DNA from 2 places in the Shewanella marisflavi genome. Region 1 is predicted to be linked to the other one. Evidence: riboswitches for the same ligand, from Rfam matches in the RefSeq annotation. Region 1 holds a riboswitch; the other holds the start of a gene.
What was found. Region 1 has a riboswitch for thiamine pyrophosphate ahead of CFF01_RS10690 (TonB-dependent receptor). Riboswitches for the same ligand answer to the same signal wherever they lie in the genome.
Positions count from the first base shown of each region.

Region 2: linked by a shared signal. The riboswitch ahead of thiC (phosphomethylpyrimidine synthase ThiC) and the one ahead of CFF01_RS10690 (TonB-dependent receptor) in region 1 are both predicted to bind thiamine pyrophosphate.

Region 1 is NZ_CP022272.1:2,442,160-2,449,614, reverse strand. Features, by position in the region: gene CFF01_RS10725 (curli assembly protein CsgF) at 1-415, shown strand, start outside; gene CFF01_RS10720 (CsgG/HfaB family protein) at 418-1,266, shown strand; gene CFF01_RS10715 (hypothetical protein) at 1,526-2,092, shown strand; gene hinT (purine nucleoside phosphoramidase) at 2,281-2,634, shown strand; gene CFF01_RS10705 (PaaI family thioesterase) at 2,665-3,162, shown strand; gene CFF01_RS10700 (PaaI family thioesterase) at 3,159-3,623, shown strand; gene CFF01_RS10695 (YcfL family protein) at 3,657-4,046, shown strand; TPP riboswitch at 4,154-4,274, shown strand; gene CFF01_RS10690 (TonB-dependent receptor) at 4,347-6,488, shown strand; gene CFF01_RS10685 (hypothetical protein) at 6,538-6,798, shown strand; gene pnuC (nicotinamide riboside transporter PnuC) at 6,840-7,455, shown strand, end outside.
Region 2 is NZ_CP022272.1:2,020,690-2,028,144, forward strand. Features, by position in the region: gene CFF01_RS08780 (error-prone DNA polymerase) at 1-1,317, shown strand, start outside; gene CFF01_RS08785 (tRNA-uridine aminocarboxypropyltransferase) at 1,437-1,973, shown strand; gene trhA (PAQR family membrane homeostasis protein TrhA) at 1,936-2,616, opposite strand; gene CFF01_RS08795 (hypothetical protein) at 2,850-3,893, shown strand; TPP riboswitch at 4,041-4,139, shown strand; gene thiC (phosphomethylpyrimidine synthase ThiC) at 4,300-6,261, shown strand; gene thiE (thiamine phosphate synthase) at 6,264-7,455, shown strand, end outside.

The sequences.
Region 1 (7,455 bases):
TCACGCTAAGCCTTATCTGGCTGTCGCTGTGCTATTGATGGGCACACTAAGCCTCAATAGTCAGGCAACACAGCTTATCTACACCCCAGTTAACCCCAATTTTGGCGGCAGCTACCTTAATGGCTCCTATCTGTTGGCCAATGCCTCAGCGCAAAATGATCATAAGGGCGGCTCAGGTTACACACCGCCAAGTGCGCTGGAACGAATGGCAAGTTCCTTAGAGTCTCGTTTAATGAGTCAGCTGTTTAACGATGCGGCCAATGGCGGCGAAGGCTACCTTAAAACCACAGATTTTGAGATTCAAGTAGTCAACGAAGATGGCATGCTGCTGGTGCATATTACCGATCTGCTTACTGGGGAAACGACAGTGATCGAAGTGGGTGGCCTGAGTGACAGTTCGAGTGTAGGTGGCTAAAAATGAAACATTTTTTAATAGTCATTAGCCTAGTGATCTTGGGCGGATGCTCAAGCACTAGTGAGCTTGAGCGAGTACAGGCCTCATCAAGTCTGATGCCAAAAGGTGAGAGTTATTACGATCTCATCAACTTACCCGCGCCTCAAGGTGTCATGCTCGCCGCTGTTTATGATTTTCGCGACCAGACGGGCCAGTATAAGCCGATCCCCTCGAGTAACTTCTCTACCGCCGTCCCCCAAAGCGGTACCGCCTTTTTGGCGCAGGCATTAAATGATTCAAGTTGGTTTATTCCGGTAGAGCGTGAGGGTCTGCAGAATCTGCTCACCGAGCGCAAAATTGTTAGGGCGGGTTTAAAAGGCGATGCCAACAAGCTCCCCCAGTTGAATTCGGCGCAGATTTTGATGGAGGGCGGTATTGTCGCCTATGACACAAATGTAAGAACTGGCGGGGCGGGTGCTCGCTATTTAGGCATAGGTGCCGCTACCCAGTTTAGGGTTGATACCGTCACGGTTAACCTGAGGGCTGTGGATATTCGAACCGGACGCTTGCTCAGCAGCGTGACGACGACTAAGTCTATCCTCTCTAAAGAGATCACCGCTGGTGTATTTAAGTTTATCGATGCCCAGGAGCTACTTGAATCAGAGCTGGGCTATACCTCCAATGAGCCAGTGAGTTTGTGCGTTGCTTCGGCAATTGAAAGTGCCGTAGTGCATATGATCGCCGATGGGATCTGGAAAGGTGCGTGGAATTTAGCGGATCAAGCCAGTGGCCTTCGCAGCCCAGTGTTACAAAAATATTGGTTAGAGGCACACTCGGAAGCCAGGGTGATGGCCAAAGTCAGCCAGGGATAAGTCAGTCAGAACAAGTCAAAACTGGATACATCTCTACTCTCTTGGTGGTTTAGGCAAGAAAAATGTACTTGATGTGCTTATTAAACGCTAGAAAACTGACGCAAAAAAAATAATGTGACTAAGTAATAGTTCTTATCACTTAGTGTGACTTAGTAGTTAATTTTAAAAAGATTATTGCCTTATTCTTTGTGTGTCTATGTCGAACTCAGCAAGCTTTTAGTACAATTCGTCAAGTTTTTGACTTGCTGAATAAAAAGCCATGAAAAAGTTAGCATTATTATTAGTGTTATTGCCTCTTTATGCACATGGAGTGGCACCTTTTGGTCTTAAATGGGGCGATGATGTTAGCCTGTATGAAGAGGCTAAGCATCAGGGAGATGATATTTGGGTGCAGACCCAAGTTGTACCTAAGGCCCTCTCTATCGCAGAACATTATTTGCTGTCCGGTGATGTGCAGCATGGCTTGTTGCAAGTTACCATGACGAGTTACAAATATGGCGTGCATGCTGATGAGCTAAATGATGATTTTCAAATCGTTAAACAGTCTCTTATTAAGTCTGGCTATCTAAAGACAGACTATGTTGCCAGTGAGTTGAGCTCTTATCAATGCGTGTTGCAGGGAACCTGTTCGGGTAAACGTTGGTATGCTATCGATGAAGACGGTACCTATGTTGCGCTCGAGCAGCTGGCAAAAACCCGCCAGGATGCCTATATCAAAATGACTTTCAAATCACCCGAGTTGATGGAGATTGAAGCCGAGCGCGAAGAGTTGAAGCAGCTCAAGCAGCAAGATAAATTAAATAGCGATAAATTAGCGTTCGATTAGATAACTGCTAGCACCTATAGTGGCCCGGCACCTTTAAGGTGGCGGGCTTTTTTTATGTATTAAACAGCTTAGCTGATATAAATTTCGCCACTCGATACAGGGCATAACTCCTTTATTTATATGACGGATCACAAAATGGTATTTTGTGAGTATACTGACAGGGTTAACCCTATATCGAGGATAGTGCAATGGCCGAAGAGACCATTTTCAGTAAAATTATTCGACGCGAAATCCCTGCCGATATTTTATATCAAGATGAATTAGTGACAGCTTTTAGAGATATTGAGCCAAAGGCACCGACGCACATTCTTATTGTGCCTAATCATTTGATCCCCACAGTGAATGATGTCAAGGCATCGGACGAAAAGGCCCTGGGCCGGATGATGACAGTGGCGGCAAAGCTCGCTGACGAGGCTGGTATTGCCGAAGATGGCTACCGCCTGATCATGAACTGCAATAAACATGGTGGGCAGGAAGTATTCCATATTCATATGCATCTGCTGGGCGGTGATTTCTTAGGCCCGCTAGTGTCTCGTCGCTAATGGCGATTGCTGAAAAACGCTGGAGAGCATATGAAGACAAATCCTGATTTTTTTCCGCTGACTGATTTGGCGACTCGCTTTGTGGACCAGCTGGTACAGTGTCGCCGTCTCGGCCTCAGCGTGCTTGAAGCCAGCGAACAGCATGTGTTGATCGAGCTTCCCTACAGTAGCGAATTGATTGGTTACCCCGATACAGGTGTGATCCACGGCGGCGTGATCACCACGCTTATGGATACCGCCAGTGGCACAGCAGTGGTCTGTAATATCTTTGACAAGTACAAGTCGCTGGAGTTGTCGCCAACCTTAGATCTGCGGGTCGATTATATGAAGGCCGCCGAGCCAAACAAGAGTGTCTACGGTTTTGCCGAGTGCTATAAATTGTCATCGAGCGTGGCTTTTACCCGGGCGATCGCCTATCAGGATTCTATCGATGATCCTATTGCCCATGCCGTGGGTTCATTTATGCGTATCAGTCCTGAAATGGTGGGTGAAGCCTTTAGACAGGCGCTAATGGGAGAGGGCCAATGACAGTACCTGAGCAAGATACCCACAAAGCTTTGAATGTTAAAGATATCGTTAAGAAGGCGACCGAGCTTAATGATTTCGGCCATCTCTTAGATCACGTACCTTATGCTAAGTTTATTGGTATGCAGGTGGTGCGTTTCGGTGATGAGTTGGTGTTTCAGTTACCCAAAAAAGATGAAAATATCGGCAACCCTACCTTACCAGCACTCCATGGTGGCGTGATTGCCGGATTTATGGAAATGTCGGCTATTGTGCAGTTAATGGTGTTTATGCAAACCACTAAGGTGCCTAAGATCGTCGATTTCTCGATAGACTATTTAAGGGCGGGACACCATAGAGATAGTTTTGCCGAGTGTAAAATTACCCGTCAGGGCCGCCGTGTGGCCAATGTGAATATCAACTGCTGGCAAACCAATCGTAAGGCGCTCATTGCCACTGCCCGAGCCCACTTTTTGATTGAGTGATCAGATACGCTTCGGCGTGTAAGGAGAATACTGATGAAGAAGGGATTAGCCATAGTTGCCATTCTGTTCGGGCTGAGTGCCTGTGCGCCCCATACCGGCGGGATCATGGCGAGCTCTACCGGTGAAAGCAGGGTTGATAACCGCTCCTTTCATTCCGACGTGGATGTCACAGGAGTCCTGACTGTAGTAGATGCGGGATTTTTAAGGGCCCGCGGCACTATTATCAGTAAGGCAAAGACAGATTTGCAGCTGCAATATAAGTTTACCTGGTATGACATTAACGGCGCCACCATCGAAGATGAGGGAGTTAGCTGGAAGTCCCTTAAGTTACATGGCAAGCAGCAGATGCAGGTGACCGCTTTGTCCCCCAATGCTAATGCAGTGCGTTGTGAGCTCTATGTTAGACAGGCCTATTCAAACTAAGGTCGCTATATATTGATTAAAACGTCGGCATTGCCGGCGTTTTTTTATGGGCCATGCGCAAAATATGCGTTAAAAATGTCAACTCTTTGTATGACTCATGTATAATCGGCCTCGCCAAGGGGTGTTAACGCCAAGCTAAAGGCTTCGCATTGACTGAGATGTTCGCTAGACAAACCCTTAGAACCTGATCCGGCTAATACCGGCGTAGGAATGGGCCACAACACTAGATTTAACACTATCTAACTGTGCATTCTTTCTCGCTTTTTTAAGTGCCGGATCTCAATATTTATTTGAGGTCCTATGTTTACATTAAAATCCTATTCTCCTGTCGCCCTTGCCGTGGCGGCTGCATTAACCCAAACCACCGTTTTCGCCAGCGATACGCCTGTCACCACAGATGAGATGGAAGTGATTGTTGTCACCTCCGACTTTCGTCAGTCGAGCTTAGATAAGGTGCCTTCCAGCATTAGCGTTATCGAGCAGCAGCAGATAGAAGATGAAGGGGCGCAGCATTTTGAAGATGTGCTCAACTCTATTGCTAACTTTAACTGGTCTGGCGGCAGCTCCAGAGCCAAATATTTTCAGATCCGCGGAGTGGGTGAGCAGGAAGAGTATCAGGGAGCGCCTAACTCTTCTGTGGGTTACATCATAGACGATATCGATCTGTCGGGTCTGGGGATGGTCTCCAGCATGTATGACCTGCAGCAGGTGGAAGTACTGCGCGGACCGCAAGGGACGCGATATGGAGCTAACGCTTTGGCAGGCCTTATCTACCTTAAGAGTAACGACCCGACCTCAGTATTTGAGCATGGCGCCGAGCTGCAGCTAGGTGACGATAATCTGCGTACCTTTAGCGGCTTTAGTTCAGGCCCCTTAAGTGATTCAGGCAAGTTGTTGTATCGCGTGTCGCTGCAACAACATGATCAAAATGGCTACCGAGATAACCTTTACCTGGGCCGTGATGATACCAATGCGCGGGATGAATTTACCGGGCGCATCAAACTGCGCTGGTATGCCACCGATGATTTAGTGGCCGATTTCAACCTGATGCACGCCAATTTCAATAACGGCTATGATGCCTGGACATTAGATAATAACGGTTTTGATACCTTAACCGATGAACCGGGCGTGGATAAGCAGCGCACTACGGGCGGCTCGCTAAAATTGACCTATTCGGGCGCCGAGCATTTCGAGTTGGTCTCCTTAAGCTCTATGGCACAAAGTGATACTCATCATGGCTATGATGGTGACTGGGCCAACCCTGAATATTGGGCGGCGCGCAGTTGTGACGGGGAGCCGTGTCAGTATGACTATACCTGGAACAAACTGGGGGATCGAACCACGCTATCGCAAGAGTTTCGTCTAAGCTCGACGGATGCAGGTCGACTCTTTAACGACAGTACCGACTGGTTGGTGGGCATCTATGGTCTCAGGCTCACCGAAGACAACGACACCCTTGAATTCTATAACGGCTGGGAAGATGGGCTGACTGCCGAATATGAGGCAACCAATTTAGCACTCTTCGGTCAGTTAGATAGCGAGCTAGGTCAGGGCTATGCGCTCTCTGTCGGTGTACGCTTCGAGCGCCGTGAAAGCGAATACAGTGACTCGGCCGAAGATGCCTTTGCACCATCGGAAAACATGTGGGGCGGTCATATCGCCCTGAGTAAAGCCTTGAGCGATCAGCATCAAGCCTATGCCCGTATTGCCAGAGGATATAAGGCTGGTGGCTTTAACATGTCACTTCCCTTATCGCTAAGCGACAAAAAAGAGTTCCAGGCAGAGACCTTGTATAACTATGAGCTTGGCATCAAGTCTGAGTGGCTCGATGGTGATGCAAGCACCCATTTCTCCCTCTTCTACATGGACAGACGGGATCAACAGGTCTCGGCTTCTCAGCAAAATCCCGATGAGCCACAGAAATTTATCCTATACGTCGAAAACGCGGGCAGCTCACACAACTATGGTGCCGAGCTTGAAGCCAACTGGTATGCCACCGATAACTTAAAACTCTATGGCACACTGGGCTGGCTCGAGACAGCCTATGGCGATTATGTCTACCAGGATAAATATGGTGGGGAAGTGGATTTGAGCGGACGCGAATTGGCTCACTCGCCTAACTTTACCTACAGTGCTGGCGCCACCTATCGTAGTGAAATGGGCTGGTTTGTTAACTTAACGACCAGTGGGAAGAGTAAGTTCTACTACTCTGACAGTAACGACTCTCAGTCTGAGGCCTATACCTTGTTTAATGCCCGCTTAGGCTATGAGACAGAGACCTGGTCGGCTTATCTGTGGGGACGCAACCTGCTTGATGAAAAGTACGGCGTGCGCGGTTTCTATTTCGGTAATGAGCCTGATAACGGCTGGGCGGATAAACAATATATTCGTTACGGCGATCCGCGTCAGCTAGGCGTCACCCTTAACGTCAAATTCATGTAATAACCCTCACTAAGGGGCGAGCATTCAATCGCCCCCAAAAGGAGCTAAGATGAAACTAACAGCTGAAATCAGCATGTATCCGTTAAAGGATAATTATATCGACCCCATTCAATGGTTTATCGATAGGGTAGATACCTATGCCAATATCGAGCGGCGAACCAATGCTATGGCCACACAGGTGTGCGGCGAGTATGGCGAGGTGATGGCGATGCTGGCAACCGAAATGCAGGCGGCACATGAGAAGTGGGGCAAGGCGGTATTTGTGGTCAAGTTTATTGGCGGCGAGTTGGATCTCTCTCACCAACAGTAATTCAAGACTGACCCACTGATAACAGGAGCGATGCTTAAGCTATGACAGATCTCTGGTCTGCCTTATTGGCGACACTTTCCGGCGCCTTCGCCGAGGCCAATGGCCTGACAGCCTGGGAAGCCGTGGCGGTATTACTGGCCTTGGCCTATCTGGCGCTCGCCATGCGCGGCAACATCTGGTGCTGGGCGGCAGCCTTAGTGAGTACGGCTATCTATACCGTGCTGTTTTGGGAGGTCTCTTTGCTGATGGAGTCGCTGCTAAATGTCTATTACATGGTGATGGCGGTTTATGGCTTCTGGCTGTGGCGATACGGTGGTGGCGATGATAACGGCGTAGAAGTGGTTAGCTGGTCGCTAGGGCGACACCTCTATCTTATTCTGGCTACCAGCGTCGTTTCCTTAGTGGTCGGTCACTTGATGGCCAGTTACACCCAGGCGTCCTATCCCTATCTCGATGCAGCAACCAGCTGCTTTGCCGTGATGACAACTTACCTGGTGGCCCGTAAAGTACTGGAAAATTGGCTTTATTGGGTAGTGATCGACCTTGTTTCCATCTACCTGTATCTCAATAAGGGACTGATGCTGACCTCTTTGCTGTTTATTCTGTATGTGGGCATGGCCATAGGTGGTTACTTTTTGTGGCGCACCAGCATGCATC
Region 2 (7,455 bases), 420 kb from region 1:
CCCGCTTGTTATTACGATCTTGTGGTGCAGATTGCCATCGTCAGGCCGGGTCCTATTCAAGGTGATATGGTGCATCCCTATCTGCGTCGCCGCGATGGACTGGAGACTGTGGAATATCCCAGCCCTGAGGTGCAGTCAGTGCTGTCGCGCACCATGGGGGTGCCTATCTTTCAGGAGCAGGTGATCCAACTGGCCATGGTGGCGGCCGGATTTAGCGGTGGTGAGGCCGATCAGCTGCGCCGGGCGATGGCGAGCTGGAAGCGGACCGGTGAACTGGCACAGTTTGAAACCAAGCTCCTTAACGGCATGGCGAAACGGGGTTATAGCAAGAGCTTTGCCGAGCAGATTTATCGGCAGATTAAAGGGTTTGGCGAGTATGGTTTTCCCGAATCTCATTCTGCCAGTTTTGCCTTGCTGGCCTATGCGTCGGCCTACCTTAAGTATCATTACCCGGCGGCGTTTTGCTGCGCCTTACTCAACAGCCAGCCAATGGGTTTTTATAGCCCGTCGCAGTTAATTCAGGATGTACAGCGCCATGGGGTGATGGTGTTGCCTGTGTGTGTGAATCACAGTGATTGGGACAATCGTTTGGTGGAGATTGAAGCGGAGCAGGGGGCGGCGATTCGTCTAGGATTTCGCCAGGTGAAGGGGCTGCAACAGGCCGATATTGACCGATTGCTTAAGGCGCGTCCCGAGACAGGTTTTACCCGGGTCGAGCAGTTGTATGAGATCGGACTCTCTTCTGCCTGCCTGACGCTGCTTGCCAGTGCCGATGCTCTGCTTACTGTGGCTGGGCACAGGTATCAGGCGCGTTGGCAGTTGAGTGCGTACCAGCCGAGTCTGCCGCTGTTTGATGATTTACCCCCTGTGAGCAGTCAGGTAGTGTTGGCTGCGCCGAGTGAGATGGCTGCCATGCAGAGCGACTATCGCCACCTTGGTTTGAGTCTGGGCCGTCATGTGATAGCGCAGCTCAGAGAGCGGGGAGAGCTAAAGGAGTGTTTAAGCGCGGCCCAATTGGTGGATTGCCGTCATGGTCAGTTGGTACATGTCGCCGGCGTGGTAGTGGGGCGTCAGCGTCCGGGTACCGCCTCGGGGGTGACCTTTGTGACCCTAGAGGATGAGACGGGTAACATCAATGTGATCGTATGGAGTGCAACGGCCAGGGCGCAGCGTCAGCCTTTTTTGACATCAAAAATATTAAAGGTAGTGGGCATACTTGAGACCCAATCTGGGGTGAGTCATATCATTGCGGGCAGATTAATAGATGTTTCTACTATGGTGAATAATTTTGAGCCAAAAGCGAGAGACTTTCGCTAGCTTGCTTAACATGTCGTAAATACTCGTTAATTTATGTCGACGCCAGGCTAACCTCACTCGCCTGGCTAGGGTATACTGGCGCCTTTATCGAGCCTGCAAACCGCAAAGAAGTTAGTTAAATGAAATTTATACTGCTCACACATGCGCGGGAATATGAGCGTCCCTCCAATACGGGCACGCTGGCGTTGCAGCATTTTCCTGAGTTATGCCGCCGTGTGCCTTGGTCACGGGTTGAGCCCGATGCTTGGCTTAAGCAGGCCTGCGAGTCGGGTGAGGCGCTGTTACTCTTTCCGCCAAGTGATGAAAGCCCGCCAGCGTTTACCCTTGAAGCCTTAGTAGAGGAGGCTCAGACGCCGTTACCACAGCAGATCATTATTTTGGATGCCACCTGGCAGGAAGCCAGAAAGATGGTCCGTCAGAGCCCCTATCTGCAACAGGCGCGGCGCTTAAGCCTGTCAGAGGCATCCACTTCTCGTTATCGTTTAAGGCGCAATCAGGTGGATCAGGGCTTGTGCACCATAGAGTGCATCATCAGCCTGCTAAGAGGTATGGAGATGTCAGATGAAGCGCAAGTTCTGGATGCGGCGTTTGACGCCTTTATGTCAGAGCATAGTCAAGTCAAAGCACCGTCAGATAGACACATAGAAAATGACTGAGCGCTCCTGCCAGCACAAACAGATGCCAGATGGCATGATTATAGGGGATGCGTTTACCCACATAGAAGATCACCCCAACACTATAAAAAATCCCGCCGGCCATTAATAGCTGAAAACCTAGGGTGCTCATGGCCTCAAGCAGTTGTTTCATGACGATAACGCACAACCAACCCATTACCAGATAGAGCACCAGACTAAAGATCTTAAATCTGTGGATAAAGAGTGTCTTAAACAAGATCCCGCCGAGTGCCAGACACCAGATGGCGAGCAATATTCCATCGGCTTCGGCGCTGCCTAATTGGATCAGCATGAGTGGGGTATAGGTGCCGGCGATGAGCAGATAGATGGCGCAGTGATCGGCAATCTTCAGCTTATGTTTTAGCTTGGGATCAGACACGCTGTGGTACAAGGTTGAGCAGAGAAACAGGAGTATGATACTCAGGCAGTAGATCAACATACCACCCAGTTGCAGATCGCTGAGACTATCCCAACCTTTCATCATTGAAAAAATCAATGCCAGAATACCGGCAAGCACCCCGAGTCCATGGCTCATCGCATTGGCCAGCTCTTCAGAGCGGCTATAGGGCGCGGCGATTGACACTAGGGGATCAGCTTGGTTTAAGGGGAGTTCTTGGGACGGCATCATGCTCTCTATTGACTGGTTAGACCTCAAGCTGAGTCTAACAGTATGCTATCGCAAATGAAATACTTTAGCGTACATATGTAAGCTTAAAAGTTTAAGGTGACTCTTAATGTTTGATTTTAAATTACTTTAATATATATAGTGTCCACCTATAACAGGACGTGGAACTTATGGGTCAAGCTTAGCCTCTAAAGCGCTAAGTTACCTAAGGAAAGGATCTGTCCCTCTTGCAAGTGACGCCACAGGAGCTGCATAAACCAAGGCAACCAGAACAAGAGTATCATTGGTCGGCGATTAAGCTTAACGCCGTATGTCCTGAGCCACTTGCGCTAACCTGCCTCGATTTGCTTGAGGAGAGTGCTGAGCACCAGCGGCGCCAGCATAAGTTCCTAGGGATAAGCTTAACAGATCTTATGCTTGTGCTCGGTGTCTTGCTGCTACATCTGTTTCTACTGTCCATGCTTAATTGGCGTTATCCGTTATACCATGGCCCCGTCTCTCGCGCTGAGCCGTCTACCAAGGCGATAAGTGCCTATATGCTGAGCGCTGCCCAACTTGAGGCCATGACCACGCGTGAATTAGCCAATCAAGCAGGGCCGCTAAAAACATCATCTGAGTCTCAATTAGTTGAGCCTGTTACCGAGGAGCAGAGTCTCACCTCGCTATCCCAACTGAAATCACCTGGCGCCTCGCCCCCGCAGAAGCAACTGATCCAGAAGCACAGTCCTGATCGGGGTAATGAGCAAACTCAGACGGCCGGCGCCGAGAAGAGTCAGGCAAAAAGCCATGATATCGACCCAGAGCTGCCAAGGAGAGTGGCAGAACAAGGGTTCACCTTTGAGGCGCCAGATCTAACAGAATATAACGCGCCGCCTCAACAGCGGCCTTTTGCTGGGGAGCTCGGCGTCATCACCGGAGACTATCTGGCCAGGCATCGTCAAGCCTTGATCGATAAGCTGGTACAGCGCGCGGCCGATGCGGCGACAATGCCCAAATCGATAAGCGAGATGGATGGGCAGATGGCGCAGTTAGCCCTGCCAAAAATCGATGAATATAACACGGCAATTACCCTGGACAGTAAATTGGACCCGAATCGTATCGTTAAGCTTGGTGATACCTGTTACCGGGTGGTTAACGTCGCGACTCCTATCAATCCTCACGCACAGAACCTGGGGTTTCCTTTTAAGTGTGGTGAAGACAAGGTGAAGCAGGCGATTAAGGCCTCGTTAGACAGGCACCTTGAGCTGATGGGCGTTAGCCAGAAAAGCAATAACTAAGATGATTTTTTTTCACCACAAAATCAATTTTAGCGAGCATTTATATTTTATATTGCTGTTTATATTGATTTATTTCGTTTGATTTATTTGCTTCTAACCTCGTGAGTTAAGGGCTTGTTTATCGCTAAGGCTTAGGTCTATACTGGGCACCTCTTGTCGGAGTGCCATTAGGCTGAGACCGTTAATTCGGGATCCGTTGAACCTGATCAGGTTAGTCCCTGCGAAGGAAACAAGCATAATATGACCTTGGTAAAGGCTAATTTGTAGGCGATAATTTGCCCTTGAACTTGCCTATCAAACCATATTTTTGACCTGGTGCGATCATCTTATATCGTCCGTGGTTAATGCCCTCAACGCCAACTTCTCCAGACAAGCAACTTCATTTAACTCAATAGTGAGATTGCTTATGTCAACACGTCGTGAAACTCGAGCCCGGGCCCAGGCCTTTATCGATAATCTAAAACCGCTACAACATGCCAATTCAGAGAAGATCTACTTGCAGGGGAGTCGAGCCGACCTCAAGGTTGCCATGCGCCAGATCCATCAGTCCGATACCCTGATTGGTGGTACCCAATCGGCGCCCATTGTTGCAAAGAATCCGCCAATCAAGGTTTATGACTGTGCCGGTCCCTATTCAGACCCTAAGGCAGATATCAATGTGCGTCGCGGTCTGGATAAGCTGCGCAGTACTTGGATCGCAGAGCGGGACGATACCCAGACGCTAAGTCAGGCAAGCTCGGGTTTTACCCAGCAACGTTTGGCCGATGAGGGACTGGATCACTTAAGGTTTGAACATCTGCCAAGACCGAGACGCGCTAAAGATGGCAAGGTGGTAACCCAGATGCACTACGCCAGACGCGGCATTATCACCCCTGAGATGGAATATGTGGCCCTGCGGGAAAATATGGCTCGCGATACTGTGATCGATGAGGTGTTGACCCAGCGCGCAGCAGGGGAAAGCTTTGGCGCCAAGGTGGGCCAGGCGATAACCCCAGAGTTTGTCCGTCAGGAACTGGCCGCTGGCCGGGCGATCATTCCTTTAAATATCAATCACCCAGAAGCCGAGCCGATGATCATTGGTCGCAATTTTCTGGTCAAGGTCAACGCCAATATAGGGAATTCCGCGGTGACTTCCTCTATCGAAGAGGAGGTGGAGAAGTTGGTGTGGGCGACGCGTTGGGGCGCCGATACTGTAATGGATCTTTCAACCGGTCGCTATATCCACGAGACTCGCGAGTGGATCATTCGTAACTCGCCTGTGCCCATAGGCACGGTTCCCATCTATCAGGCGCTGGAGAAGGTCAACGGCATTGCCGAAGATCTCACCTGGGAGATCTTCAGGGATACCCTGATTGAGCAGGCGGAGCAGGGGGTGGACTATTTTACTATTCACGCCGGTGTCTTACTGCGTTATGTGCCCATGACGGCGAAACGTTTGACCGGTATTGTATCCCGCGGCGGTTCTATCATGGCCAAGTGGTGTCTCTCTCATCATAAAGAGAACTTCCTCTATGAGCACTTTGATGAGATCTGTAAGTTGTGCGCGGCCTACGATGTCTCTTTGTCTCTTGGGGATGGTATGCGCCCAGGTTCCATTGCCGATGCGAACGATGAAGCGCAGTTTGCTGAGCTTGAAACCTTAGGGGAGCTGGTTAAGCGCGCCTGGCAACACGATGTGCAAACTATCATAGAAGGCCCGGGGCATATCCCGATGCAGCTGATCAAAGAGAACATGGATAAGCAGCTCGAGCTGTGTGATGAGGCACCTTTTTATACCTTAGGCCCGCAAACCACAGATATCGCGCCAGGTTATGATCATTTCACCTCGGGGATCGGCGCGGCTATGATTGCTTGGTATGGCTGTGCGATGCTCTGTTACGTCACCCCTAAGGAGCATCTGGGACTGCCCAATAAGGAAGATGTGAAACAGGGACTGATCGCCTACAAGATAGCGGCCCACGCCGGGGATGTGGCCAAGGGGCATCCTGGCGCTCAGATCCGCGACAATGCCTTGTCGAAGGCAAGGTTCGAGTTTCGCTGGGAGGATCAGTACAACCTGGGATTAGATCCCGATACCGCCAGGGCTTATCACGATGAGTCCTTACCTCAAGAATCGGCCAAAGTTGCCCATTTCTGCTCCATGTGTGGCCCTAAGTTTTGCTCAATGAAAATCACCCAGGAAGTACGTGAGTACGCCGCGGCGCAAGAGAGTCAGGCGCAGGCGATTGAGGTACAGCACAGCCAGGCTTATGAGGCAGCGCCTCAGACACAGATCCAGCAAGGGATGGAGAAGATGTCGGCGCAGTTTAAGCAGACCGGTGGCGCCCTTTATCACAGTGCCACAATGGCCGACGTTGAAGAGGTATAGCCATGGGCAGTGCTAAACCTATCGTCTGGACCATAGCCGGTTCAGACAGTGGTGGCGGCGCCGGGATTCAAGCGGATCTGGCAACCATAGCGGATCTCGGCGGTCATGGCTGCAGCGTGATCACCTGTGTGACCGCGCAAAATTCGGTAGCGGTCAATGGTGTTGAGCCGGTCAGCGACGCCTTGCTGCTCAATCAACTCAACACCTTGCTGGTTGACCTGCCGCCAAAGGCGATAAAAATTGGCTTGCTGGCGAATCAGCGTCAGATTGATCTGCTTGCCGATTGGCTGGCGACGCATTTTACATCACACGCCAAGGTCACTGGTTATCAGGTCCCTATCATACTAGATCCTGTGATGGTGGCTTCCTGTGGAGACACGCTTGTCAGTGCTGAGGCTGATAAGGGGCTGGATTTTTCCCCGTTCGGGCAGCTACTTACCCTGATCACTCCCAATGGCCAGGAATTTGAGGCACTGTCGGCGTTAGTGGGTGATGATAGTGGCGGGATCTCTGCTAAGGCGCAGAATTTAGCCCATTATCTGGGCTGTAACCTCTTGATAACCGGCGGCGATAAGGGGGCCTTTTGGCAAGCGCAGTACGCCGAGGATCATTTTGTCTGCCATAAGGTACCTCATACCTCAGCTTTGCATCAGCATAGGGGATTTCGCCTTAGTAGCGAGCGAAGTGATAACCCAAACCACCACGGTAGCGGCTGCACGCTCTCATCGGCAATTGCGAGCTTTCTCGCTCATGGCTTGGTGTTGCATGATGCGGTCTTACTGGCTAAAGCCTATGTTGGTCAAGGGATCGCGGCGGCCAGCCCGGTAGGCGCAGGCTCGGGGCCACTAGAGCGTTGTGGCTGGCCTAAGAGGTTGAAAAGCCTCGCTAAGATAAGCTTAATCGATGCAGAAAACTGCAAGGGCCCCGATTTTCTAAGGCATATTTCACACCATACTCCTCATGGCCTTGCGCTTAGCTTTCCTGCGTTAACCCAGCCGATCGGTATCTATCCCGTGGTAGGTGATGTCAAGACCCTATCACAGGTGCTGGCAGCAGGAGCCAGCACGGTGCAGCTTAGGATAAAACAGCTAAGCACCACAGATGAGCTAGAGCGTCAGATAATTGATGCCATTGCTCTTGGGAGAGAGTATGGCGCTCAGCTCTTTATCAATGACCATTGGCAATTGGCGGTAA